Linked DNA regions of Microbaculum marinisediminis. The protein of the gene in region 2 binds, or shares a complex with, the protein of the main gene of each other region. Links are inferred from orthologs where the notes say so. Each region holds a gene or a part of one and is shown on either strand. Other genes may lie near its edges.

What was found.
Region 1: the proteins of MUB46_RS00160 (region 2) and xseA are in contact, whole or in part, in a cryo-EM structure (PDB 8TXR), measured with the Escherichia coli proteins. The link is inferred for Microbaculum marinisediminis from one-to-one orthologs.

Annotation. Positions count from the first base shown.
Region 1 is NZ_JALIDZ010000001.1:137,336-149,217, forward strand. Bases 4,455-7,397 are described here. They hold xseA (exodeoxyribonuclease VII large subunit), read right to left. Parts: upstream 6,697-7,397; coding sequence 5,212-6,696; downstream 4,455-5,211. Other genes in these bases: MUB46_RS00725 (YjiS-like domain-containing protein), read left to right, coding at 4,455-4,577; MUB46_RS00730 (YgaP family membrane protein), read left to right, coding at 4,941-5,144; purD (phosphoribosylamine--glycine ligase), read left to right, coding at 6,895-7,397. Also shown: MUB46_RS00700 (glutamate--cysteine ligase), read left to right, coding at 1-1,281; MUB46_RS00705 (DMT family transporter), read left to right, coding at 1,278-2,210; MUB46_RS00710 (hypothetical protein), read left to right, coding at 2,271-2,726; MUB46_RS00715 (LysR substrate-binding domain-containing protein), read right to left, coding at 2,776-3,657; MUB46_RS00720 (DUF1127 domain-containing protein), read left to right, coding at 3,831-4,106; more of MUB46_RS00725, read left to right, coding at 4,314-4,454; more of purD, read left to right, coding at 7,398-8,178; MUB46_RS00745 (alpha/beta fold hydrolase), read left to right, coding at 8,175-9,086; MUB46_RS00750 (phosphotransferase family protein), read left to right, coding at 9,083-10,174; MUB46_RS00755 (patatin-like phospholipase family protein), read left to right, coding at 10,177-11,049; MUB46_RS00760 (BA14K family protein), read right to left, coding at 11,072-11,563. UniProt on the Escherichia coli protein: Bidirectionally degrades single-stranded DNA into large acid-insoluble oligonucleotides, which are then degraded further into small acid-soluble oligonucleotides.
Region 2 is NZ_JALIDZ010000001.1:27,263-43,134, forward strand. The notes cover bases 1,087-4,030. They hold MUB46_RS00160 (exodeoxyribonuclease VII small subunit), read right to left. Parts: upstream 2,716-4,030; coding sequence 2,458-2,715; downstream 1,087-2,457. Other genes in these bases: MUB46_RS00150 (NADP-dependent oxidoreductase), read right to left, coding at 1,087-1,304; fabI (enoyl-ACP reductase FabI), read right to left, coding at 1,309-2,130; MUB46_RS00165 (histone deacetylase family protein), read right to left, coding at 2,753-3,679; MUB46_RS00170 (SDR family oxidoreductase), read right to left, coding at 3,767-4,030. Also shown: MUB46_RS00145 (histidine phosphatase family protein), read right to left, coding at 1-306; more of MUB46_RS00150, read right to left, coding at 303-1,086; more of MUB46_RS00170, read right to left, coding at 4,031-4,633; MUB46_RS00175 (acyl-CoA dehydrogenase), read right to left, coding at 4,711-6,492; MUB46_RS00180 (L-threonylcarbamoyladenylate synthase), read left to right, coding at 6,628-7,623; MUB46_RS00185 (adenylate/guanylate cyclase domain-containing protein), read right to left, coding at 7,674-9,488; MUB46_RS00190 (adenylate/guanylate cyclase domain-containing protein), read right to left, coding at 9,605-11,335; MUB46_RS00195 (sulfotransferase), read right to left, coding at 11,491-12,342; MUB46_RS00200 (FAD-binding oxidoreductase), read left to right, coding at 12,801-14,216; MUB46_RS00205 (ferredoxin reductase family protein), read left to right, coding at 14,449-15,792. UniProt on the Escherichia coli protein: Bidirectionally degrades single-stranded DNA into large acid-insoluble oligonucleotides, which are then degraded further into small acid-soluble oligonucleotides.

The DNA.
Region 1 (11,882 bases), 110 kb from region 2 along the record:
TTCCGTATCGGTACCGAGCACGAGAAATTCGGCTTCTACGAGGCCGATTGCTCGCCGGTGCCCTACGAGGGCGAACGCGGCATCGGCGCGCTGTTGCACAACATGCAGGTGCTGCTCGGCTGGGAGCCGGTGATGGACGGAGACGACATCATCGGCCTCGTCGATCCGACCCACGGCGGGGCGATCTCGCTCGAGCCGGGCGGCCAGTTCGAACTGTCCGGCGCGCCGCTGCATTCGATCCACCAGACCTGCCGCGAGGTAAACTCGCATCTGGCGCAGCTGCGCGAGGTGGCGGAGCCGCTCGGCATCGGCTTCCTCGGCCTCGGTTTCTCGCCGAAATGGACGCGCGCCGAGACGCCGCGCATGCCCAAGCAGCGCTACGACATCATGACGGCCTACATGCAGAAGGTCGGCACGATGGGCCTCGACATGATGTATCGGACCTGCACCGTGCAGGTGAATCTCGACTTCGCCTCCGAAGCCGACATGGTCAAGAAGATGCGCGTTGGCCTGGCGCTGCAGCCGATCGCGACCGCGCTGTTCGCCAATTCGCCGTTCAAGGAAGGCAAGCCGAACGGCTTCCTGTCGCTCAGAAGCGAGGTGTGGAAGCACACCGACGCGGACCGCACGGGCATGCTGCCGTTCGTCTTCGACGACGGCTTCGGCTTCGAGGCCTATGCCGACTACGCGCTGAACGTGCCGCTCTATTTCGTCAAGCGCGGCGAGACCTATCACGACGTCGCCGGCGACTCCTTCCGCGACCTCATGGACGGCAAGCTGGCCAAGCTGCCCGGCGTGCGGGCGACGCAATCGGACTGGGTCAATCACCTGACCACGATCTTCCCCGAGGTCCGGCTGAAGAAATTCATCGAGATGCGGGGCGCCGACGGCGGCCCGTGGCGCCGGCTGTGCGCCCTGCCGGCGCTCTGGGTCGGCCTGATGTACGACGGCACCGCGCTCGACGCGGCCTGGGATATCGTCAAGGACTGGACCGCCGAGGAGCGCGAGACGCTGCGCGACGCCGTGCCGGCGACGGCGCTGAAGACCCCGTTCCGCAACCGAACCGTCCAGGACATCGCCAAGGAGGTGATGGCGATCGCCCATGACGGGCTCAAGCGGCGGGCGGCCGGCTACGGCGGCGAGAGCGACGAGACCCGCTTCCTCGAGGAGCTTTGCGAGATCGCCGAGAGCGGCGTCACGCCGGCCGAACGCATGCTCGAGGAATTCCACGGCCCCTGGAAGGGCGACATCGACCGCGCCTTCGAGGAATACGCGTATTGACGACGGAGGCCCGACGCGTCGCAGCCCTCGAAGGGTCGGGTACGTTCGGAACCACGGAATTCGTCCTCTACGCCCTCACCGTCGTCACCTGGTCGACGAGCTGGATCCTGATCAAGTTTCAGGTCGGCCCGGTGTCGATCTGGCAATCCGTGCTCTACCGCTTCTCGATCGCGGTGGTGGTGATGTTCGCCTGGGTGGTGCTGTCGGGCCGGCGCATCCGGTTCCCCGCCGCGCTGCACCCGCGCCTGATGCTGATGGGCGCGCTGATGTTCTCGATGAACTTCGCGCTGTTCTATCTCGCCGCCCAGTGGCTGACCTCCGGCCTGCTGGCGGTCGTCTTCTCGGTGGTGACGATCCTCAATCCGATCAACGCCGCGATCGTTCTGCGCGATCGCCTCGAGCCGCGCGTGCTGGTCGGCGCGCTGATCGGCGTCACCGGCATCGCCCTGATCTTCTGGCCAGAGGTGAACCGTCCCGAAACCGGCAATACGGCGCTGTTCGGGCTTGCGGCGGCCGGGGCGGGCGCGATGTGCTTCTCGCTCGGCAACATGGTCGCCTCCGGCGTGCACCGGCGCGGCTATCCGGTGATCTCCGCCAACGCCTGGGCGAGCCTCTATGGCGTCGTGCTGCTGGCGGGGATCGTGGCGGGGATCGGCGCGCCGCTGAAATTCGATCCCGATCCCTCCTACGTGGTGCCGCTCGTGCTGCTGGCGACGGTCTCCACGGTCGTGCCGATGGCGAGCTACCTCACCCTGATGCGGCGCATCGGACCGGGCCGGGCCGGCTACGCGACCGTCATGTTCCCGATCGGCGCCCTTGTCATCTCATGGCTTTTCGAGGGATACGAGTGGACGATGGTCGCGCTCGCGGGGCTGGCGCTTGCGCTGCTGGGCAACCTGTTCGTCCTGAGAAAGCCCCGTTCGCGCTGAGACGCAGACGGGACGCGGTCCCGTCATTCCGGGGGCGAAAGCCATGATCGCACGACTGCCATGATCACGCGGATGGCCCTGCTGGCGGTGGTGGCCGCTGTGGTGCTTGGCGGCCCGGCAAGCGCCGCCTGGCGCGTCGTCGGTCCCGGCATCGCCGTGGGCGAAGCGCGCGCGGGCAACGCGTCGCTAGCCGCCGAATGCCTCGGCGACGGACTGGTGCTCGCCGTCTACGAGAAATCCTGGCCGTTCGACCGCGAAGCGACGCTGGACATTGTCGTCGACGGCACGGCCTTTCCCGTCCGCCAGCACGGTTCGGGCGACAGGATCGTCTTGTCGGACGCCACCAGCGAGAGCGGCAATCCCGACACCTCGCCGGCGCTCCGGGCGGCGCTGAAGTCCGGCCGGGAGGCACGGCTCGACGGCCCTGTCGTCAGCCATATCGCGCCGGAGGATATCAGCTTCGGCCTGCTCGGCTCGCAAGCGGCGGTCACGACCGTCGAACGGTTCTGCCAATAGCGCGTCCGGCCCGTCGCCGCACGTCGTCCCATGAAGCCCCCGGCCCCGATCACTCCGCCGCCTCGGCGACCGGCGTCTGCAGGTTGCCGATGCGCGTGACGATATGCTGCGCCAGCGCATCGTGGATCGCCGAGCGGGCGTGCCTGGCGCGAATGAAGCCGATATCGCAGGGCGGCAGCGCCGGAAAGCCGTCGCGCCCGGAGAGGATCCGCATGCCCGAGCGCATGGCGCTTTCGGGCAGGACCGTCACGGCGAGCCCCGCCAGAACCGCGCTGACGAGCGGCGCCGCGGCCGAGCTGGTGTAGGCGACGCGGTACCTGCGGCCGACGGAGTCGAGCGCGGCCTGCGCCGAATTGCGCCACGAGCAGGTCTGCGGCCCGACGGCCAGCGGCAGCGGATCGGCCAGATGCGTGGCATGTTCCTCCGCGCCGACGAAGTTCAGCGCCTCGCGACGGATAAGCTCGGCGTCCATAGCATCGCTGTGGGTGATGATCGCCAGATCCAGGTCGCCTTTTCGCACATAGTTCGCCAGCGCCATGGAGCCGTGGCAATTCACCACCAATTCCACCTGCGGGTGGCTGCGGGCGAACGCGGACAACACCCGGGGCAGCAATCGATCGGCGTAATCGTCGGGGACACCGAGGGTGACGACGCCCTGCAGATCCGGCTCCGCGAAGATGGATACCGCCTCCTCGCTCAGCGAGACGATGCGCTGGGCATAGTCGAGAAGCCGCAGACCGTCCGGCGTCAGGCGAACCGACCGGGCACCGCGCTCGAACAACGCCTTGCCGACCAGCTCCTCGAGCTTCTTCATCTGCATCGACACCGCCGATTGGGTGCGATGCACCTCGTCGGCCGCGCGGGTGAAACTGCCGGTCTCCGCGATCGCCAGAAGGGTGCGCAGGAGTTCGACGTCGATCAGATTCGCCATGGACCACTCCATCAACGTTTCTGATGACAAGCATAAGAAACATTCGCTGGAATAATCAATCCCATTCCACCATTTTGCAGCCATTCGAGATTGTCGCCGGCATCGCGGTGGCCGGGCCGAATCGGGCCGGCCACCGGACGGGGACCATGCGTTCCGCAAGAAAGGAGGCGGAGATGACAACGACATCGGTTTCTCTGGGCAGGAGAAGGCTTTTCGTTGCGGCCGGCAACCGGCTGGTCGCCAGGGCGTGGCAGCTGTGGCGCGCACTGATCGCCCGCAAACAGGTTACGACCCTGCTGGAGGCCGACGACCGCATGCTGGCCGACATCGGGCTCACCCGGTCCGACGTCATCGGTTCGCTTCAGTTGCCGATGGATGCGGACCCCTCGCATCACCTGATCCGGGCGCGGGCGGACCACAGGAGCAGCCGGTCTCGCCGCACGTCCTAGAGGCGGGTCGCAAACCTGATATTCGCAGTCGCAAAAACAACAGGCGAGATTTCGCTAAGCCACTGAGGCATAGCTGGTTTTTGAAATCCGCATAGCACAATTAAGCCTTATTCAATACCTACGTGTTGCAGTGCACAACGAACGTCGCGCCGGCTCTCCGTCGCGGCGTTTGTGCCCTCAACGGTCGGTTATTCGAAAGGCAATGACATGGATATGATCACCTATGCCGGCCATGCCGCCGGTGCCCTCCACCCGCCGCGCACCTTCCGTGACCGGCTCACCCATCTGTTCGTCCGCCTCGCCCGTGCGCGCCGGGCGCGCCGCGACTTCAAGTCCCTGCGCGGCGCCAGCGATCACCTGCTGGCCGATATCGGCCTGAACCGGTCCCAGGTCGACAGCGCGCTGGCGTCCCCGTTCTGGGTCAATCCGTCCGATCGGATCGCGCTTTCCCGTCATCGGCGCGGCCGCTGAACGGTGGGAGCGCCGGACACCGGCCAAACCGCAACCGATTTTGCCGCCCGACGGCCGCGACTGAGAAAACAGTCGCGGCCGTTTGTTTTTTCTCGGCCGGGGCGCGACTGAGGAAACAGTCACGGCCGTTTGCTTTTCCGGGCCGGGCTGCGACCGAGGAAACAGTCGCGGCCGTTCGCTTTTCTAGATGAGGGCGCGACCGAGTAGCCCATCCCGGTCGTTTTTTTGCACGAGGGCGCGGCCGAATAGACAGCCAGGGCTGTTTGCGGCCTGGGAATTTCCGAATGACCCGCGACATTTCCCTTGCGCGGCAAGGTCAGCCCATTATATATTCAAGAATACGAATATGAACGGGTGACCACTATGAATATCGATCGCTTCGTTTTCGCTTTCGCCGGCGCCGTGATCCTCGGCTCGCTGGCGCTGGGCATCTGGGTCAATACCTGGTGGTTCGTGCTGACGGCCTTTGTCGGCTTCAACATGTTCCAGGCCGCCTTCACCGGTTTCTGCCCGCTGGCCATGATCCTGAAAAAGGTGGGCCTCAAGCCGGGCAACGCGTTCGCCTGACCGGACGCGCGCGACTTTCCGGGGGCGCAAGCCCCGGGGCACGCTTCCCTCCCGGGCCGTATCGGCGCTAGTCGTCGAAAAGGCTCGCCTGACGGCCGGGCTTCTGCCCGGCCTTTTTCTTTGCATCGGCTGATTTTGCGTCGGCGGTCTTTGGATTGGCGGTCTTTGGATTGGCGGCCGGCCGGGCCGGGCGCGGCGTCGAACCATCGACGACGACGGGCACGGTGCCGTCCGCGAACCGGATCTCCAGCCGGTCGCCGGTCGCATGCCCCCTGGCGGTGCGCACCATCTCACCCGCCGTGTCGCGTACCAGCGCATAGCCGCGTTTCAGCGTCTGTTCGTAGCTCAGTGCATCGAGCAGGGTCGCGACCCGGGCAAGCCGGTCCTTGCGGCGATCCACCAGGACCGCCATCGCCCGGCCGGCGCGGCTCTGCAGCGTGGCCACCCGTTCCTGCCCGCGCACGATCCGGTCGCCGATGCGTCCGGGCGACAGCCGTCCCGAGGCGCGGACGAGCCGGGTTCCGTGGGCATGGGTGTTGGCCATCAGCGCGCGGCCGAGACGACCGGCGGCCTCATCGAAACGCTGGCGCGGCAGCGCGAGCAGGTCGGTCAGGCGCGGCAGGCCGCGGCTTGCGGCGCGCAGATGCGCCTTGCGCTCCTGGACGAGACGCAGAAGCCCGGTCTTCAGCCGCTGGCCGCGGTCGGCGACGACGGCGATCAGCTCGGCGCGCACCGGGACCGCCATTTCCGCGGCCGCGGTCGGCGTCGGTGCGCGGATGTCGGCGGCGTGGTCGATCAGCGTCCAGTCGGTCTCGTGGCCGACCGCCGAGACGATCGGGATGCGGCTTTCGGCGGCGGCGCGCACCACGACTTCCTCGTTGAAGCACCACAGGTCCTCGAGGCTGCCGCCGCCGCGCGCGGCGATGATCACGTCGGGACGCGGGATCGGGCCGCCTTCGTCGAGCGCGTTGAAGCCGCGGATGCCGGCGGCGATCTCGTCTTCCGCGCCCTCGCCCTGCACCCGCGCCGGCCATACCAGCACGCGGACCGGGAACCGGTCCGTGATGCGATGCAGGATGTCGCGAATCACCGCGCCCGTCGGCGAGGTGACGACGCCGATGACGCGCGGCAGGTAGGGCAGCGGCACCTTGCGGGATTCGTCGAACAGGCCCTCGGCGGCGAGCTTCCTGCGGCGCTCCTCCAGAAGCGCCATCAGCGCGCCGACGCCGGCCGGCTCCAGCGATTCGATGACGATCTGGTAGCTCGAGCGGCCCGGATAGGTGGTCACCTTGCCGGTGGCGATGACCTCCATCCCCTCTTCCGGCTTGAAGCGCAGCCTGCCGAACACGCCCTTCCAGATGATCGCGTCGATGCGCGCCTTCTCGTCCTTCAGGGCGAAATAGCAGTGGCCGGAGGAATGGGGCCCGCGATAGCCGGACACCTCGCCGCGCAGCCGCACATAGGGGAACGCGTCCTCAACCGTGCGTTTCACGGCGAAGGCGAGGTCGGATACGCTGAGCTCCGGGATATTGCCTTGGGCGGGGTCGGCCATCCGTCCTGTTTACGCGAAAGCGCGGCGGGGCGCGAGAGCCCGACGGACCTCAATCCCTGTCGGGCGCACCACCGGGGAAGAACGACCGATAGGGCCGCGCCCGGCGACGACGCGGGCGAGAACGGCAAGCGAGGGTGACGACCGCCGAACCGCGTGCTAGTCGGACTATCCCGACGGTCGGCTACTAGACGAGGCGAAATGAACGTCCTTCTCATCGGATCGGGCGGGCGCGAACACGCGCTGGCCTGGGCGCTTTCCAAGAGTTCCCTGCTCAAGAAACTGTGGGCCGCGCCCGGCAACGCGGGGATCGCCGAGATCGCCAAATGCATGCCCCTCGACGTGACGGACCATGCCGCCGTCATCGCCTTCTGCAAGGCCAACGATATCGGCCTCGTCGTCGTCGGCCCGGAAGCGCCGCTGGTCGCCGGCATGGTCGACGATCTCGACAAGGCCGGCATCCGCGCCTTCGGACCGACCGCGGCGGCCGCCCAGCTTGAAGGCTCCAAGGCCTTCATGAAGGACCTGTGCAGCCGCTACGGCATTCCCACCGCCGCCTACGGGGTGTTCACGGACGCGGAGGCGGCAAAGTCCTTCGTGCGCACCGAGGGTGCGCCGATCGTGGTCAAGGCCGACGGGCTCGCCGCCGGCAAGGGCGTGATCATCGCCCAGACGGTGGCCGAAGCCGAGGCGGCGATCGACGACATGCTGGCCGGCGCCTTCGGCGAGGCGGGCGCGCGCGTCGTGATCGAGGAGTTCATGGAGGGCGAGGAAGCCAGCTTCTTCGCCATCTGCGACGGTCGCACCGCCCTGCCGCTGGCCACGGCGCAGGACCACAAGCGCGCCCATGACGGCGACACTGGCCCGAACACCGGCGGCATGGGCGCCTATTCGCCTGCCCCGGTGATGACCGAGGAATTGTGCCGCCGCGCGATGGACGAGATCGTCACGCCGACGATGACGGCGATGCGCACCGAGGGCATGCCGTTTTCCGGCATCCTCTACGCCGGGCTGATGATCACCGAAAAGGGACCGCGCCTGCTCGAATACAACGTGCGCTTCGGCGACCCGGAGGCGCAGGTGCTGATGATGCGCCTCCAGGACGACCTGTTGCTGCTGATCCTCGGCGCGCTCGACCAGTCGCTCGACAGCCGCAGCATCCACTGGCGCTCCGAGCCGGCGCTCACCGTGGTGATGGCGAGCCGCGGCTATCCCGGCACCTACGAGAAGGGCACGGTCATCGGCAATGTCGCGGACGCCGCGGCGATGGACTCCGTCGCGGTCTTCCACGCCGGCACGGCGCGCGACGGCGACGTGCTGACGGCGACCGGCGGGCGCGTGCTCAACGTCACGGCGCTCGGCCGCGACATCCGCGAGGCGCAGATGCGCGCCTATGCCGCCGTCGACCTGATAGACTGGCCGGACGGCTTCTGCCGCCGCGATATCGGCTGGCGTGCCGTCGAGAGGGAGACACCCGTGACATGAGCGAACCGCTCGCCGACCTGTTTCCGGGCTTCGAGGCCCGCACCGTGACCGGGGACGGCGCCGAGATCTTCCTGCGCACCGGCGGCGACGGGCCGCCCCTGCTGCTCGTGCACGGCTATCCGCAGACGCACGTGATGTGGCACCGGGTGGCGCCGGCGCTCGCCGCGCACTTCACGCTGGTGATCCCGGACCTGCGCGGCTACGGCCAGAGCTCGGTGCCGGCGACGGTGCCCGATCACGCATCCTATTCGAAGCGGGCGATGGCCAGCGACCTGGTCGCGGTGATGGCGGCGCTCGGACACGACCGGTTCCATCTGGCCGGCCACGATCGCGGCGGGCGCGTCGCCTACCGGCTGGCACTCGACCACCCGCAGGTCCTCGACAGGCTGGCGGTGCTCGACATCGTGCCGACCCACGCGATGTGGCACGAGTTCACGGTCGCCATGGCGATGAAGGTCTATCACTGGCTGTTCCTGGCCCAGCCGGAGCCGCTGCCGGAGATGCTGATCACCAAGGCCCCGGCCGACTACCTCGACTATACGATCGCGAGCTGGACCAAGGCCGGGTCGCTCGATGCCTTCGATCCCCGGGCGATGGTGCACTACCGCGCCTCCTTCTCGCAGTCCGACCGCATTCACGCCTGCTGCGAGGACTACCGTTCCGGCCAGACCTACGACCTCGCCGCCGACGAGGCCGACGTCGCCGCGGGCAGGACGATCGCCGCGCCGCTGCTCGCCCTGTGGGGCAACGCCGGCATTCCCGGAGAGACGCGCGGCCCGCTCGACATCTGGCGCGACTGGGCCGATGACGTTACCGGGATCGGCATCGACTCCGGCCACTTCGTCTGCGAAGAAAATCCGGACGCGGCGACACAGGCACTGCTCGATTTTTTCCGGGGAGGATCATGAGCGAACAGACGATCGACCGGCAGACCGCCTTCAGCGGCACCAAGGACGTCGCCGAGGCCCTGGCCTTCGACGAAAAGCGGCTGGCGGCCTGGCTCGAAGCCCATGTGCCGGAGTTCAAGGGGCCGCTGACAGCGAAGCAGTTCAAGGGCGGACAGTCGAACCCGACCTACATGATCGAGGCCGCCTCGGGCCGCTACGTGCTGCGGCGCAAGCCGCCGGGCAAGCTGTTGCCGTCGGCGCACGCGGTCGATCGCGAATACCGGGTGCTGAGCGCGCTGCACAGCGTCGGCTTCCCCGTCGCCCGGCCGCTGATCCTGTGCGACGACGACGAGGTCGTCGGCACGATGTTCTACCTGATGGATTTCGTCGGCGGCCGTGTCTACTGGGTGCCGAGCCTGCCCGACTGCGACAACGCCGAACGCGCGGCGATCTACGACGCGATGAACGCGACGATCGCGCAGTTGCACACGATCGACTACGAGGCGGTGGGCCTCGGCGATTTCGGCAAGCCGGCCGGCTACGTGTCGCGCCAGATCAAGCGCTGGTCGGACCAGTACCGCGCCTCCGAGACCCAGGAGATCGCCGAAATGGAACGGCTGATCGACTGGCTGCCCGGCGCGACGCCGCCGGATACCGGCGCCTCCATCGTCCACGGCGATTTCCGCCTCGACAACATGATCCTGGCGCCGGACTCCCCGAAGGTGCTGGCCGTGCTCGACTGGGAACTCGCCACGCTCGGCGACCCGATCGGCGATTTCACCTATCACCTGATGCAATGGCACATGCCGACGTCACGCTTCGGGTCGGGAACCGGCAGCCTGGTCGATGTCGACCTGCCCTCGCTCGGCATCCCGACGCTCGACGACTATGTCGCCCGCTACTGCGAGCGCACCGGCCGGGACGGCATTCCGAACCTCGATTTCTACTTCGCCTATAACTTCTTCCGGCTGGCGGCGATCCTGCAGGGCATCGTCGGGCGGGTGCGCGACGGCACCGCGACCAACGAGAACGCGGCGGCGATGGCGAGCCAGGTGAGACCGCTCGCCGAGACCGCCTGGGGCTTCGCCGAGCGCGCGGGCGCGCGCTGACCATGGCGCACAAGCCCCGGCCCCATCATGGTGATTCGACGATTGGGGGGCCGAGGATCGGGCTGGCACTCGGCGGCGGCGGGGCACGCGGGCTCGCGCACATCCCGGTGCTTGAAGCCTTCGACGAGCTCGGCATCAGGCCGTACCGCGTCGTCGGCACTTCGATCGGGGCGATCGTCGGGGCGGCTTATTGCTCCGGCATCCCGGCCGCCGATCTGCGCGACTACACGCTGTCCGTCTTCAAGCACCGCGGCGAGGTGCTGTCGCGGTTGTGGAAGCTGCGGCGCGAGCGCTTCAGCGACCTGCTGACGCCGAGCCTCGGCAATCCGGTGCAGCTCAACGCGCAGAAGCTCCTCGACCTGTTCCTGCCCGAGGGCGTGGCGACCGACTTCAAGGATCTGGAGATCCCGCTCTCGGCGGTGGCGACGGACTTCTACTCCGGCAAGGCCGTCGCGCTGTCGTCCGGCGACCTTCGCCTCGCCGTGTCCGCCTCGATGGCGATACCGATGGTGTTCCGCCCCGTCGTCGTAGACAAACGGGTGATGGTCGACGGGGGCGTCACCGAGCCGCTGCCGTTCGGGTTCTTCGGCAAGGACGTCGACGTGGTCGCGGCGGTCGATGTGATCAACATGCCCAGGGGCGATGCCGGCCGCGTGCCCACCCCCTACGAGTCGATCTTCGGGTCGACGCAGATCCTGATGCAGAGCGTGATCGCCGACCGGCTCACGCACAAGGGACCGGACATCCTGATCCGCCCGAACATCACCCTGTTCCGCGTGCTCGATTTCCTCAAGGCCCGCGCCATCGTCAGGGCGGCGGAGCCGGCGAAGGACGAAATGAAGCGGGCGCTCGAGACGACGCTTAGGCGGTTCTGACTATCGCCCCGGCGGTCTCGGCCTACTGGCAGTACTGCCTGAAGCCCTCTGCGTCGACATAGGTGCCCGTCTGGGCGTCGTAGTTTGGGTATTTCGACGCGCAGTAGGCGTGCCACTCCGGCGGATAGACGCCGGCCGTGACCGGGAAGCTCGGCGCTGGCATCGCCGGATTGGCGACGGGGCGCGACGGCGGCACGATGGTGACGGACGACGGCGGCGCGGTGGGTTGGGGCCGGGGCTGCGCTTGCGGCTGGCCGAGCGCGTTGCCGATGGCCTGGCCGGCGACGATTCCCGCGGCCGCGCCGGCCGCGGCCGCGGCGGCATCGTTGCGGAAGCCCGGATCGGGGTGCAGTCCGGGATTCCAGGGGCGCGCCGATACGCCGCCCGCGCGCCACTCCTGCGCAATCGACACCGACGGCGACACCGACGGCGACACCGACACCAGGACGGCGGCGCAGGTCACGGTCGCCAACCCTGCCGTCACAACGCCGCGTACGATCCGTTTCGCAGCCATCGCAGCTCCTTCCGCATGCCTCCCCCGCGCCGGATCGAAAGCCCGCCTCGACGGCCCGCAATCCCGCGCGTTCGGTGTCCAACCTACCGCGAATCCTTGAACCCGCTGTGAATCGGCACCGTCAGACTGCATCCGGAAATTATAATTTCGATAATTCTGGAAATACCGATTGACCTGCGGTCGCTGTTTCGTCAGAGTCGGCCCCATGAAACGCGACGATGTTGCCGCAAGGCTCGAGGCACTGGGCAATCCGACACGGCTCGACATCGTCCGCACGCTGGTGCGGACGGGCAATCGCGGCCTGCCGGTGGGTGATCTG
Region 2 (15,872 bases):
TTCGCCGAACGACACCTCGCGCAGGGTCGGATCGGCGCGGTAGTCGGCGGGATCGAGGCCCATCTCCCGGCGGAGGATCTCCATGGTGTCGCGGGCGCGCCTGAGCGGGCTCGCCACCCAGTCGACATCGGTCTCCCCAAGCCCGTCGGTCTCCAACAGCCCGGCGAGCACCGTGCCATTGCGGGCTGCCTGGGCGCGGCCGCGGGCGTTCAGGTCGATATCCTTGGTGCCCTGCAGTCGGCCCTCGACGTTCCAGTCCGTCTCGCCGTGGCGGATCAGGTAGAGAGACGCCTTCAGTTCGCTCACAGCTTGAGGACCAGCTTTCCGAAATTGCCGCCGGTGTAGAGCAGGTTGAGCACGTCCGGAAAGGCTTCGATACCGCCCTCCCGCACGTCCTCGCGCATCCTCAGCCGCCCTTCGGCGTGCCACTGGCCCAGCTTCTCGTTGGCCTCGGCCATCCTGTCCTGGAAGTCGAAGACGATCAGGCCGCGCATCGTCAGGCGGTTGACCAGGATCGAGCGCAGGTTCTTCGGGCCAGGCTGTGGTTCGGTGGCGTTGTAGGCCGAGATCAGCCCGCAGACCGGGATGCGTCCGAACAGGTTCATCATCGGCAGCACGGTATCGAGGATCTCGCCGCCGACATTCTCGTAATAGACGTCGACGCCGTCCGGGCAGGCCGCCTTCAACTCCTCGGCGAGGTTACCGCCCTTGTAGTCGGCGCAGGCGTCGAAGCCGAGCTCCTCGACCACGTAGCGGCATTTCTCCGGTCCGCCGGCGATACCGACGGCACGGCAGCCGACGATCTTGGCGATCTGGCCGACGATCGAACCGACCGCGCCCGACGCCGCGGAGACGACGACGGTCTCGCCGGGCTTCGGCTTGCCGACCTCGAGCAGGCCGAAATAGGCGGTCTGGCCGGGCATGCCCAGGCCGCCGATCCAACGCTCGAGCGGCGCCTTGGTGGGATCGACCTTGAAGCAGCGCTCGCCCTTCGACACCGCATAGTGCTGCACCCCGAGCAGGCCGGCGACGGCATCGCCCACCTTGTAGTCGGGATGGTTGGACTGATCGACGTGGCCGGCGGCGAACCCGCGCATCACCGCGCCGATCTCGACCGGCGGCACGTAGGACTTGCCGGCGGCGATCCAGCCGCGCATGGCCGGATCGAGCGACACGTACTCGATCCTGACGCGGAACTCGCCCTCGCCGGCGTCGCGTGCGGGCTCGTCGACGATCTCGAAATCGTCGCGCCTGACCATCCCGACGGGACGGCTCCTCAGCCGGACGAGGCGGTTCGTTGTCATGGCGTCATTCGTCCTTGACGACCGAGATATCCGGGGCGTCGACCGACTTCATGCCGACGACGTGGTAGCCGGAATCGACGTGATGGACCTCGCCGGTCACCGCGCGGCCCATGTCGGACAACAGATATAGGGCGGACTGGCCGACCTCGTCGATGGTAACGGTGCGCTTCAGCGGCGCGTTGTATTCGTTCCACTTGAGGATATAGCGGAAGTCGCCGATGCCCGAGGCGGCGAGCGTCTTGATCGGGCCGGCGGACAGGGCATTGACGCGGATGTTCCTGGCGCCGAGGTCGACGGCGAGATAGCGCACGCTGGCCTCCAGCGCCGCCTTGGCGACGCCCATGACGTTGTAGTGCGGCATCACCTTCTCGGCGCCGTAGTAGGTCAACGTCAGCATCGAGCCGCCATCTCCCATCAGCTTCTCCGCGCGCTGCGCGATCGAGGTGAAGGAGTAGCAGGAGATGAACATCGTCTTGTTGAAATTGTCGGCAGTGGTGTCGACGTAACGGCCGTCGAGCTGCTCCTTGTCGGAGAAGGCGATGGCGTGAACCAGGAAGTCGAGGCCGCCCCACAGCTTGCGGCATTCCTCGAAAACGGCGTCCAGGCTCGCCTCGTCGGTGACGTCGCAATGGCCGACAACGGTCGCGCCGAGCTCCTGGCTGAGCGGATCGACGCGCTTCTTCAGCGCCTCGCCCTGATAGGTCAGCGCCAGGCTCGCGCCTTCCGACGCGCACGCCTTGGCGATGCCCCAGGCGATCGAACGGTTGTTGGCGATCCCCATGATGAGACCACGCTTGCCGGCCATCAGACCCCGGGATTCGCTCATATTCTGCCCTCTACTCAAAAATCGTGCCGCCGCGCCGGTTCCTATGGCATGGCGGTCGGAATACCGCAAGGCGCAGGCGGGTGCCCGCGCCTGCGCGTGGGGACAGGATCACGTCCGGCCCCATTTCCGCCGACGCAGGCTTAGACCGCACCGGATTTCAGCTAAGAAACTGAGAAAATAGGCGTAATCCGGGCGATGGCAGGAGATGCCCGGTGCCGGTCCGGGCCAGACGGGAAACGGCGAGGCCCTGCCATGCGCCCCCGGGCCCTGGATCAGGTCCAGGGCACGCGGGTCGGGGCGCCCAGCTCCGGCCCCCGGGACGCGCGGCTAGTCGACGTCGAGCGGCTCGGTGCCGGCGGCCCCGCCGTCCTTGACGACGATCTTCTCGACCTTCGCTTCCGCCGACTTCAGCAGCCCCTCGCAATGCTTCCGCAGCGCATCGCCGCGCGTATACATCTCGATGGACCTCTCCAGCGGAACGTTGCCGCCTTCGAGCTGCTCGACGATTTCCTCGAGCTTCTTCAGCGCGTCCTCGAAGGACAGATCGGCAATATCCTGCGGTACCGGGGCTACTCGCGACGTCATTCTTTTCCTCTTCTACCTCTTGTCGACACTTGCCCCGTCACGCTCTCATCAGCGCGCGCACATGCGCGGCGGCCGAAAGCGCAAGCCCCTGGAGATCGTAGCCGCCTTCGAGCAGCGAAACGACCCTGCCGTTGCAGGAGGTGTCGGCGATTTCCATCAATCGCTTGGTTATCCACGCGAAATCCTGCTCCACCAGATTGAGGTTGGCGAGCGGATCGCGGGCATGGGCGTCGAATCCCGCCGACACGATCACGAGATCGGGCGCGAATCGCTCCAGCGCCGGCAGGATCACGGCCTCCATCGCCTCGCGGAACTCGGAGCCGCCGTCGCCGGGCTGCAGCGGCGCGTTGACGATGTTGCCGGCGCCGGTCTCCGAAATCGCGCCGGTGCCGGGATATAGCGGCATCTGGTGCGTCGAGCCGTAGAACATGTCCTTGTCGTCCCAGAAAATATCCTGGGTGCCGTTACCGTGGTGGACGTCGAAATCGACGACGGCGACCCGCTCGGCGCCGTGCTTTTGCCTGGCGTGGTAGGCGGCGACGGCCGCGTTTCCGAACAGGCAGAACCCCATCGCCTTGACCTTCTCGGCGTGATGGCCGGGCGGGCGGACGCCGCAGAAGGCATTGCGGACCTTGCCTTCCATCACCTCGTCGACGGCCGTGGTCGCCGCGCCGACGGCCCTGAGCGCTGCCTGCAGGCTGCCCGGCGACATGGATGTGTCCGCATCAAGCTGGACGATACCCTCCGCCGGCGCAGCGGCCGCGATCCTCTCCACATAGGCCTGCGGATGGGCGAGAGCGGCCTGCTCCAGCGTGCCGAGCGGGGCCTGCTCGCGAATCAGGTTGTGGAACGCCTCGTGTTCCAGCGCCCGTTCGATCGCGCGCAACCGGTCCGGGCGCTCCGGATGGCCGAAGCCGTTGTCGTGGTCCAGGCAATCGGGATGGGTCAGATAGAGGGTCGACACGGGGCTGCTTGCTTTCTCGGCGTCATCAAGAGGTCAAACTAGAATTTCGCAGGACGTAGGTGAAGGGCGTGGAAAGCCGTTCGCGGCCTACGCGCCGACCTTCTTCAGGCTGGCCGGGGCGACGCTGTCGTCGGGGACGAAAAAGTCCTGTTGCAGGTCGACGGACGGATCGACGCGGTACTTGTCGAAATCGCGCTCGCCCGCCTCGTGGAGCAGCGAGTCGTCGATGCAGAAATTTCCGGTGAAGTCGCGGGAGGGCCGCGACAGGATGGCGTGCGCGGCGTCGCCCATGATGTCGGGCGTCCGGCTCGCCTGCATCAGCGCGTCGCCGCCGAGCAGGTTCCTGACGGCGGCGGTCGCGATCGTCGTGCGCGGCCACAGCGCGTTGACGGCGATGCCCCTGGCCTTCAGTTCGCCGGCAAGCCCCAGAACCACCATGCTCATGCCGAACTTCGCCATCGAATAGGCGGTGTGCGGGGCGAACCACTTGGTCTTCATGTCGAGCGGCGGCGACAGCATCAGGATATGCGGGTTCTCCGCCTGCTCCAGATGCGGAACGCAGTACTTGGAGACCATGAAGGTGCCGCGCGCGTTGATCTGGTGCATCAGGTCGAAGCGCTTCATGTCGGTCTCGAGGATGCCGGTCAGCGAGATGGCGCTGGCGTTGTTGACGCAGGCGTCGATGCCGCCGAAGCGATCGACGGCTTTCGCCACGGCGTCCTTGACCTGGTCTTCCTCGCGGATGTCGCAGACGACCGGCAGGGCCTTGCCGCCGGCGGCCTCGATCTCCTCGGCCGCGGTAAAGATCGTGCCGGGAAGCTTGGGATGCGGGTCGGCGGTCTTGGCCACCACGGCGACATTGGCCCCGTCGCGCGCCGCACGCAGGGCGATGGCGAGACCGATGCCGCGGCTCGCACCGGTGATGAAGAGGGTCTTGCCCTGAAGCGTCGTCATTGCGGTTCCTCCCGACCCGGCTTTTTCCTGCCAGGTTCTCCACCTGCTCCGCGAATCCCCGCGACTGCGGAACTTGCCTAGGACGCCAGCGCGGCGTCGGTATCGAGCACCGTGTCGGCACCGCCGACGACCGTTTCCGCCAGGCCGTCCGCCGCAGGGCAGACATTCTCGGCGAAAAATCGGGCGGTGGCGATGCGTGCCGCGTTGGCCGGGCTCGCGTCCAGCCCATGGGCGATCAGCGCGCCACGGGCAAGCGCGGCGCCGCCGCCGGCAAGCGAGATCAGCCGCAGATAGGGCGTCGCACCGGCGAGCGCGTGATCGGGATTGCTCTTCAGCGCCTCGAACATCCACGTCGTCGCCCGCTCCAGCGCGTCGATGGTCGCGTCGAGGCGATCGCCCATGCGGCCGAAGGCGGGGTGGTTGGCCTCGGCCACCTGACGGACGACCTCCCGCAGATCGCCGATAAAGGCCGTCACCGCCGCGCCGCCCGACATCGACAGCTTGCGCGTGACGAGATCGATCGCCTGGATACCGTTGGTGCCCTCGTAGATCGGGGCGATGCGGGCATCGCGCAGGTGCTGGGCCGCGCCCGTCTCCTCGATGAAGCCCATGCCGCCGTGGACCTGCACGCCCATTGAGGCGACCTCGACGCCGATATCGGTCGAGAACGCCTTGGCGAGCGGGGTCAGCAGATTGGCGCGCTCCTGCGCGGCCTTGCGCCCGGCCTCGTCGGCGGACCGATGGGCGAGATCGGTCGCCACCGCCGTCTCGTAGCAGATCGCGCGGGCGGCCGCCGTCAGCGCGCGCATGGTCATCAGCGTGCGCTTGATGTCCGGATGGGCGACGATCGGCACGGCCTCGTCCTGGCTCATGCCGGGCACCCGGCCCTGCTTGCGCTCGTGGGCATAGGCCAGCGCCTGCTGATAGGCGGTCTCCGCGATCGCGACGCCCTGGATGCCGACGGAAAGGCGGGCGTTGTTCATCATCGTGAACATGCAATTGAGGCCGCGGTTCTCCTCGCCGACCAGCCAGCCGACCGCCCCGTCGTTGTCGCCGAAGGCCATGACGCAGGTGGGGCTGGCGTGGATGCCGAGCTTGTGCTCGACGCTCTGGCACCAGACGTCGTTGCGCTCACCGAGCGAGCCGTCGTCGTTGACCAGGAACTTCGGCACCAGGAACAACGAGATACCACGCGTGCCGGTCGGCGCGTCGGGCAGGCGGGCGAGCACCAGATGGACGATATTGTCCGTCAGGTCGTGCTCGCCGTAGGTGATGAAGATCTTGGTGCCCTTGATCGAATAGGTGCCGTCGCCGCGCGGCTCGGCGCGGGCGCGCAGGAGGGCGAGATCCGAGCCGGCCTGCGGCTCGGTCAGGTTCATGGTACCCATCCATTCGCCGGAGACGAGCTTGGGCAGATAGGTTTGCTTCAGCTCATCCGACGCGTGGGTATGAAGCGCCTCGATGGCGCCGAAGGTCAGCGTCGGGCCGATGCCATAGGCCATCGAGCCGGAATTCCACATCTCCTGGGTGGCGATCGACAGGGCTATCGGCAACGCCTGACCGCCGAAGTCCTCCGGGCCCGTCAGGCTCGCCCAACCGCCCTCGATCCACTTGGCATAGGCCTCTTTCCAGCCGGGCGGCATGGTGACCGCGCCGTCCCGTAGCGGCGTGCCGAACTTGTCGCCGGGCGCATTCAGCGGGGCGATCTCCTCGCTCGCGAACCGGCCGGCCTCCTCGAGCACGGCGTCGACCAGGTCGGCGCTGAGATCGCCGAAGGTGCCGCGCTCCAGTTCGCCGTCGAGACCGGCGATATGGCGCAAGGTGAAGGCGATGTCGGACACCGGGGCGCGATAGCTCAAGCGAACCTCCCTGACATTCTACAAGCGAATTCCACGGTTCCGCGCGCTTGACGGCGCGCTCCCGGCCGGGCCTATAGCGAGCCCAGCGATCGAAGCGCACTTTAGGCTTGGCGGGCGCATCGTCAACGGCTCGATATGGAACTCTGGCACGTCAACGAGACTTCCCCTGAAGAATACGACACGCGGACGAGCGCCGCCGCGCGGCATCTCGCCGCCGGCGCGCTCGTCGTGGTGCCGACCGAGACGGTCTACGGGCTGGCGGCGGACGCCACCAACGGCGAGGCGGTCGCGCGACTCTACGCCGCCAAGGGCCGGCCGCGCTTCAACCCGCTGATTTCGCACGTTTGCGGCCGCGACATGGCCGAAACACACGGCATCTTCGACGAAACCGCATCGAAACTGGCCGACCGCTTCTGGCCGGGGCCGCTGACCCTGGTCGTGCCGAAACGCCCGGACTCCGGCATTTCCGATCTCGCCACGGCCGGGCTCGACACCGTCGCTCTCCGATGGCCGGACAGCCCGGTGACGCGCGCGATCATCGAGAAACTCGGCCGGCCGGTCGCCGCGCCGAGCGCCAACCGGTCGGGCCGGGTGAGCCCGACAACGGCGGAGGCGGCAAGCGCGGAAGTCGGCGACTCCGTCGCCCTGATCGTCGACGCGGGGTCGTGTCGCGTCGGCCTGGAGTCGACCATCGTCGCCTGTACGGGCGACCGGCCGACCCTGCTGCGGCCGGGCGGCATCCCGACCGGGGAGATCGAGGCCGTCCTCGGCGCCCCCCTCGCCCGCCATGCCGGCGATACGGGGCCCGATCCGGAGGCGCCGGCCGCGCCGGGGATGCTCGCGTCCCACTACGCGCCGCGGGCCAAGGTCCGGCTCGCCGCAGACCGCGTCGGCGCGGACGAGGCGCTGCTGGCCTTCGGCCCTGCCCTGCCCCAAGGCGCGGACGCGGCCAGGGCGGTGCTCAACCTGTCGGAGCGCGGCGATCTCGTCGACGCGGCGGCGAACCTGTTCACCTACCTGCGCGAACTGGACGCCTCGGGCGCCGGCACCATCGCGGTCATGCCGATCCCCGAAACGGGCCTGGGCGAAGCGATCAACGACCGGCTGCGGCGCGCCGCGGCGCCGCGGTGATAACCACGCAACCGGACAGTCGGCGCTCGGCTGCAACCGAGCGATAGCCATCACTCCGGCAGGCCGGCGGCGCGCATCAGATCGTGCATGCGGCGGCGATCGTCCGGCGAGCGGATGAGTTCGAAGAAATTCCAGTGTTCAAGCCGGAAGGCGGGAAACCTCTCGGCCAGCCGCGCCGCCACGCGCGCGGCCTCCTCGCGCCGGCCGAGCGCCCAATACGCCGTCGCCGCCCAGCACAGCACGGGCGGGCCGACCGGGCCATGGCGCGCGATATTTTGCTCGAAGGACGCAACGGCACCTTCGTAGTCCTGCCCGATCGCCTTGATCACGCAGCGCAGGTTCAGATACGGCCCGTTGACGAACTGCGGATTGAGCCGAAGCGCCTGATCGATCGGATCCACGCCGAGCTCGGGATGGCCGGACAGGGCCAGGAAGAAGGCCCGGTAGGCATGGGTGTCGGCATCGTTCGGCTGGAGGGCGTGGGCCTTGTCGATCGCGATCATCGCCTCGTCGTGGCGCCCCTGCAGCAACAGCGCCTGGGCAAGCGCCACGTAGGACCAGCCAAAGCTGTCGTCGCATTCGACCGCCTTGCGGGCCAGCGCCTCGGCGCGGGCCGCGGTTTCGGCCATGTCGACATGGCCGAAAATGGCGGAGAATCCGAGCATCCAGGAGACCCCGGCGTATCCACCGGCATAGTCCGGGGCCATCTCCATGACCTGCTCGAACATCTCCCGGGCGGCGTTGATGCGCTCGGGAATCGGGGGAAACGGCGTCGCCTTGGCGCGGACATAGAGCTCGTAGGCATCCAGGTTGTGGGTGTGGACCCGGTGCAGGCGTTCGGTCTCGTCGCCCCGCAACCGCACCGACAGGGCCGAGACCACCTTGGCGCCAACGTCGTCCTGCAGCTCGAAGACGTTGTCGACGCTGCCGTCGTACCGCTCGGCCCAGAGATGGCCGCCGCTGAGCGCGTCGATCAGCTGCACGTTGATACGGACATGCGCGCCGGCCTTGCGCACGCTGCCTTCCACCACGTAGCGCACCCCCAGCCGCTGCGCCGCCTCGCGGATATCCACCGACTTGCCCTTGAACACGAACGAGGAATTGCGCGCCACCACGAACAGGCCCGAGACCTTGGACAGGTCGGTGATCAGGTCCTCGGTCATGCCGTCAGCGAAATACTCCTGTTCCGGATCGCCCGACATGTTGTCGAAGGGCAGCACCGCGACCGACGGCTTCGACGGCAGTTCGAGCGGCTCGGCGCCATTCGGCGCCGGGGCCAATACGGGGGTCGGCGCAGGGGCCGGCCCGGAGCTCGGCCCAAGGGCCGCAGGTTGCCCGCGATGGTCCCGCCAGCGCCAGATCCGGATCGGCCTGGCGATGTTCTTGGCCTCGTGCTCGCCGCCGTCTTCCCACGCGACCTCGAGGCGGTCGCGGACCTGCCGGTAGGCATCGTCCGACAGGCTGATGCCGCCGGGCTCCGACAGGGGCTCGATGCGCGCGGCGATGTTGACGCCGTTGCCGAAGATATCGTCGCCCTCGATGATGATGTCGCCGACATGCACGCCGACCCGAAGGCGGATGGCCCGGTCGTCGGCGACGCCCTGGTTGCGCGCGGCGAGCCCCTGCTGGACGGCGATGGCGCACTCCACGGCGGCGACGACCGAGGGAAACTCCAAGAGCAAACCGTCGCCCGTCGTCTTGACGATGCGGCCGCCGTGCCTGCCGATCATGGGATCGACGAGTTCGGACCGACAGGCGCGCAGCGCGGCGAGCGTGCCGATCTCGTCCGCCCCCATCAGACGCGAATAGCCGACCACATCGGCCGCCACGATCGCTGCCAGCCTGCGTTGCGTTTCCTCCGCCATGGCGGAAGTTTACCGGCGCAGCATCCAGGAATCCACGCGTAACGTGGCGGCCGGAGCGCTGCCGCGAACACGGCGCCCCCGGGCGCCGCCGACAGGCCGGACCGAGGCACGGCGCCCTAGTCCTCCAGACCCGCCTTTCGCAGGCCGTCGAGCAGAAGATCCATATCCGCCTCGCGCCGGTACGCGACGATGGCGCGCGCCTTCGACAGCGAAAAATCCGGACTGATCCGACGGACCTCGGCCAGCGCCTCGTGGGCGCGCCCGGTCTCGCCGAGCTGGCCGCAGGCGGCGGCGAGAAAGAACTGGGAGGGCAGCGACTCCGGATTGTGCGCCACGGCCCGCGCGATCATTTCCACGGCTTCGCCGAAGCGGCGCATGGTGAACAGGGACTGGCCGACATAGAGCGTGTAGTAGAAGGGATAATAGGGGTTGAGCCGCTTGGCCTTCTCGATCAGCCCGGCGACCCGTTCGGGCTGGCCGCCGAAGTGCAACACGCCGGCAAGCCCGGCGTAGGCTTCGGCATTGCCGGGCTCGACCTCGACCCAGCGCACGGCATCGGCGATCGCCGCGTCGTGCCGCCTCTTGAAGAGATGGACGGAACTGAGCGCCTCGTAGACCAGCGGCAGCGTCGGATCGAGGTCCCTGGCTTTCCGCGCCAGCTCCTCGGCCCGGTCGAGCGCGCCGGGAACGCCCATGAACCACTCGTGCAGATAGGTCTCGGCCAGGGCCGCGTGCGCCGCGGCGTAGCCCGGGTCGAGCGCGATCGCCCTGTCGTAGAGCGTGCGGGCGGCGAGATTTCCGTCCCTCGAGAAGCGCCGATACTGCTCGCGCCCGCGAAGCAGGCAGTCATAGGCCTCGGCGACGGTCGTTTCGACGCGGGGCGGCATCGCCCCGGCGAGCCGGACCTCGAGGCTGCGCACGATCCTGTCCGTGACATCGTCCTGGACGGCGAAGATATCGTCGAGGCCGCGGTCGTAGCGCTCGGCCCACAGATGCCCGCCCGACGCGCCGTCGATGAGCTGCGCGGTGATCCTCACGCGGTCGCCCGCCTTGCGGACGCTGCCCTCCAGCACGTAGCGGACACCGAGATCGCGGCACACGTCCTGGATCTTCACCGCCTTGCCCTTGTAGGTGAAGGTCGAGTTGCGCGCGATGACCGTCAGCCCGGCGATCTTCGAGATCTCGGTGATGATGTCCTCGGTGATGCCGTCGGCGAAATACGCCTGCTCGCTGTCGCCGCTCATGTTGTCGAAGGGCAGGACCGCGATGGACGGCCTGGCGTCGACCGGCGGCGCCGAACCCTCGGCGGCAACGGCCGCGGCCGGGCGGACGCGGCCGGGATGCCACTGCCAGACCCGCAGGGGACGATCGATGTTCTTCAGGTCGCGGGGGCCCAGGTCCTCGAAGGCCAGGTCCGTACGGTCGCGCACCTGGTCGTGGACGGCATCGGAGATGCACAGCCCGCCCGGCGGCGCGAGGCTTTCCAGACGCGCGGCGACGTTGACCCCGTCGCCATGGATGTCGTCGCCGTCGACCACCACGTCGCCGAGATTGACCCCGCAACGCAGCGCGATACGCCGATCGGCCGGCAGCGCGGCGTTGTTCTCGGCCAGGCGGGCCTGAATCGCCGCGGCGGCGCGCACGGCGCCGACGGCACTGGCGAACTCGGCCAGGATGCCGTCGCCCATCAGCTTGACGACGCGGCCGCCGAATTCACCGAAGGCGGGATCGACGACCTCCGTCCGCAAGGCCTTGAACGCCACAAGGACAGCCTCCTCGTCGGCCCGGACCAGCCGCGAGTAGCCGACGACATCGGCGGCGAAGATGGCGGCGAGACGGCGTTGCATCGGCTCCCTCCGCGGCGAAGCCTAGAGCCGAAGCACGACAATAGCCATCGATTGCAGAGGCCGCAGGTCACCCAGACCCGATGGCCCCGCACGTGGCGGAAGGCGAGAAGGCCCGACGTGCGCCGCGCCATCCTGGTGACGCCGATCCCCGCAGGCTACGAACCGGCGGACTCGTTCGAAATGTCCTTGAGAAAATCCGCCCCGAATTCCGACTTTATGTAGTCATACTCAGGCTCGCAAACGGTCGCGATGTGCTTCTTGACCTTGTCGCTCAGAACGACCTTGCCTGACTTGGAATTGTTCTTATCTCTTATATTTTTGTATTCCATTTCATCAAGGCCGTATTTTATTTCAATATTACGCAAAATATCCTCTGGTCGAACAATTATATCCTTGAACGACACGACGTTCACGCCCTTGAAATACTTCTTAAGAAGCGGAATGGACCGAGAATACTTTCCCCTGAGCACCTGCCCCGCATCAATGTGACCGATAATATCGTTGTCCTCAACGCTCTTACGCCTGCCCTGAACGCGCCGGACCCACATGCTTGTTCCTGAAATCATCCTCCTGACCGGATCCCTGACGATCAAGACCGGCTCGATATCAGGCAGCAGTTTGGCCATATGCATGAAGCCGCGCTCCGGCATGGCCATATAGCTGGGAGAGGCCTCCATGAAGACGATATCGCCCCCCTTCCGCATCAATTGCCTGTTCTTCGGCTTTTTCAGAAAAATATTCTTATACCACTCATCCGTATATGCATTATTCGGATCCAAAACATATTCTATGTAATCCTTGTAGGCCTTAGTCTTCCCTTCTGTACTGACCCATTGCCCCGACAATATTGTCTTTTTTCGCTTCTCAAATGAAAAATTCTTACGACACACCCTATCGAAATAGTGAATTTCCTTCTGGAAGGCAAATCCAACCCGAGGCTGCTGCTTGATCATAGAAAACAACCATGTGGTGCCGGCCTTTTGCGCGCCAACGATGACCAGATCCATTACACGACTCTCTTCTTCTGATTTTTTGCGACAGACGCCATTCTGAATTGAAGCTTCTTACGCGCGGCCGCTACTTACATCTCTGGCGCCGAATAGGAGTGATTTGAACGCCTGCCCCGAACGGGGTTCGATTCGACAGCGTTCCGCCGCCCCTTCGATTCACCCCGTCCATGAAATTGAACGTCGTCGCAGTCAGAGTGCCGGAGACATCTCCCGGCGGCGCCTGCGGCGTGGGACGTGCCGATCATTTAACGTGACGCCGTGTAGGCCGTAAAGAGCGCATGTCCGCTAGCACCGGGCCTACAACGGCAACCGCTGCGATATGCTAGGCTAACGGAATTGTCGCCGCTAATAGTACGAACAGGCGAGCTTGACGGCTCCGCCGGTTCCGTGCCGCCCTTCCGTCCGGTCCCGACAAATCGACCTCCCTCAGGCGGGTGACTTCTGGAGAATGCCTCATGGCCCATGCGATTGCCCCGGAGCTCATCGCCCGGTTCGCGGCACTCGTCGGCGACAGATACGCCATCACCGACACGCACGAGATCGAGCCCTATCAGCGCGAGCGCCGCGACCTCTATCGCGGGCGCGCGCCGCTGGTGCTGCGGCCCGGCTCGGTCGCGGAGGTCTCGGCGATCCTGGCGCTCGCCAGCGAAACCGGCACCGCGGTCGTGCCGCAGGGCGGCAATACCGGGCTGGTCGGCGGACAGATCGCGCATGACGGCGAAATCGTGCTGTCGCTGTCGCGGCTGAACGCCATCCGCTCGGTCGATCCGGACAACGACACGATGACGGTCGAGGCCGGCGTCGTGCTCGACGACATCCACAAGGCGGCCGACTCGGCGGACCGGCTGTTCCCCTTGAGCCTCGGCTCGGAGGGCTCGTGCCAGATCGGCGGCAACCTGTCGACGAATGCCGGCGGAACCGCCGTACTGGCCTACGGCAACACCCGCGACCTGGTGCTCGGGCTCGAGGTGGTTCTCGCCGACGGGCGCGTGTGGAACGGGCTCAGGAGCCTTCGCAAGGACAATACCGGCTACGACCTGAAGGACCTGTTCGTCGGCGCCGAAGGCACGCTCGGTATCGTCACCGCGGCGGTGCTCAAGCTGTTCCCCAAGCCACGCGAGATGGCGACCGCGTTCGCCGCCGTCGCGAGCCCCGCCGCCGCGCTGGCGCTGTTCGCCACGGCGCGGGCCAAGGCCGGCACGCAGCTGACCGCCTGCGAGATCCTGCCGCGCGTCGGGCTCGACTTCGTGCTGCGCCACGCCGAGGGCTCCCGCGACCCGATGGCCGAGCCCCATCCCTGGTACGTGCTGCTGGAACTGTCCTCGCCGCTGAAGGGCGCGGATGTCGACGCGATGATGCAGGCGATCCTGGAGGACGCCTTCGAGGCCGGCACGGTGCGCGACGCGGCCGTGGCAGCGTCCGTCGCGCAGGCCGAGGCGTTCTGGCAGATCCGGCTGATGCTGTCGGAGGTGCAGCGCAAGGAAGGCGGCTCGATCAAGAACGACGTCTCGGTGCCGGTCGGCATGGTGCCGGAGATGCTGGAGCGCGGCATCACCACCGTCAGCGCGATGATCCCCGGCGTGCGGCCCGTGCCCTTCGGCCATATCGGCGACGGCAACCTGCACTTCAACTTCTCGCAGCCCGAGGACATGGCGCGCGACGACTTCATGGCGCAATGGGGCGCGGTCACCGACGCGATCGACGACATCGTGCTGGCGCTGAACGGCTCGATCTCGGCGGAGCACGGCATCGGCTTCATGAAGCGGAACCTGATGGAGCACATCAAGGACCCGGTCGAGCTGGAGATGATGCGCGCCATCAAGGCGACGCTCGATCCCAAGGGCATCCTCAATCCGGGCAAGGTCGTGTAGAAGCGCCGGCTTCTCCGCCGAATTCGCCCAACGCGGGCTCGACGACATCGGCGGCGAAGATGACCGGAGGGGACGAAAGCCATCGATTGCAGAGGCCGCGATGCGCCTCCGGTTTGACCTGGAACAAACCACGCCACCGGTTTTTCTGGTTTTGTAGCCACGCGGGCGGCTTTAAAGATTGCAGGATCATGCCCAGTGGTCCGGCGGTCGAAATCGAGACAGGTCGACGACAGTGAAAGCCATATCCCGCGTGTTCTGGGGCGCCCTGGCGCTCCTCATCGTTCTTTGGACGGCGTTCAACCTCCAGATATTCCAGGCACGGGGCTTCTTCGCCCTGCGCAGCGACATGGTGCAGCTCACCGGCATCCTCGCCGTCGCCGCCATGAGCTTCGCCATGGTGCTGGCGCTGAGGCCGCGCTGGCCGGAAGCCCGGTTCGGCGGCCTCGACAAGATGTACCGCCTGCACAAGTGGTTCGGCATCGCCGCGCTCGTCCTCGCGGTCGTCCACTGGCTCTGGGCCAAGGGACCGAAATGGGCGGTGGGATACGGCCTGCTGTCGCGGCCGGAACGCGGGCCGCGCCCGGAAATCACCAATCCGCTGGAACAGCTCCTGTCGAGCCAGCGCGGCACGGCGGAGGGCCTCGGCGAATGGGCCTTCTACGCGGCGGTGCTGCTGATCGTGCTGGCGCTCGTTCCGCGATTTCCCTACCGCCAGTTCTACAAGACCCACAAACTCATCGCGATCGCCTACCTGGTGCTGGTGTTCCACTCGGTCGTGCTGGTGCAGTTCTCTCACTGGACCACGCCGATCGGGATCGTGGTGGCGCTGCTTCTGATCCCGGGAACCTATGCGGCGCTCGTCGCGCTGACCGGCCGGATCGGCGCCGGCCGCCAGGTGCACGGCACGATCTGCCTGTTGCGCCGCTATCCCGGCGTACGCGCCCTGGAATCGGAAATCGCCATGGAACCGGGATGGCCGGGCCACAAGACCGGCCAGTTCGCCTTCGCCACGTCGGACGCGCACGAGGGCGCGCATCCCTACACCATCGCATCGGCCTGGGATCCGGCCGACCCGCGCATCACCTTCGTCACCAAGGCGCTCGGCGACCACACCAGCCTTCTGGCCGACAAGCTCAGCATCGGCCAGAGGGTGAAGGTCGAAGGTCCCTACGGCTGCTTCACCTTCGACGACGACCGGCCGAGGCAGATCTGGGTCGGCGGCGGCATCGGCATCACGCCGTTCATCTCCCGGATGAAGTATCTCGCGCGGGCGGAAACGGACCGCCGTGGCCAGGTCGTCGACCTCTTCCACACCACGGCGGACGTGGACGAGGACGCCCTGGCGCGGCTGGCGGAAGACGCCAAGGCCGCCGACGTTCGACTGCACATCCTGGTGGACGCGCGGCACGGCCGGCTCAGCGGCGCGCGCATTCGCGAGGCCGTGCCGGACTGGCGCGAGGCGAGCATCTGGTTCTGCGGGCCGACCGGCTTCGGCAAGGCGCTGCGAACGGACCTGGCCGCCCACGGGTTCGACGTGGAGGCCCGGTTCCATCAGGAGCTGTTCTCGATGCGGTGATCGGGGACGCGGGTCGGACCGGAGCCGATGCGCGCCATCAAGACCGACGCTCGCCCCCGATGCCCAATCCGAAGGGCATT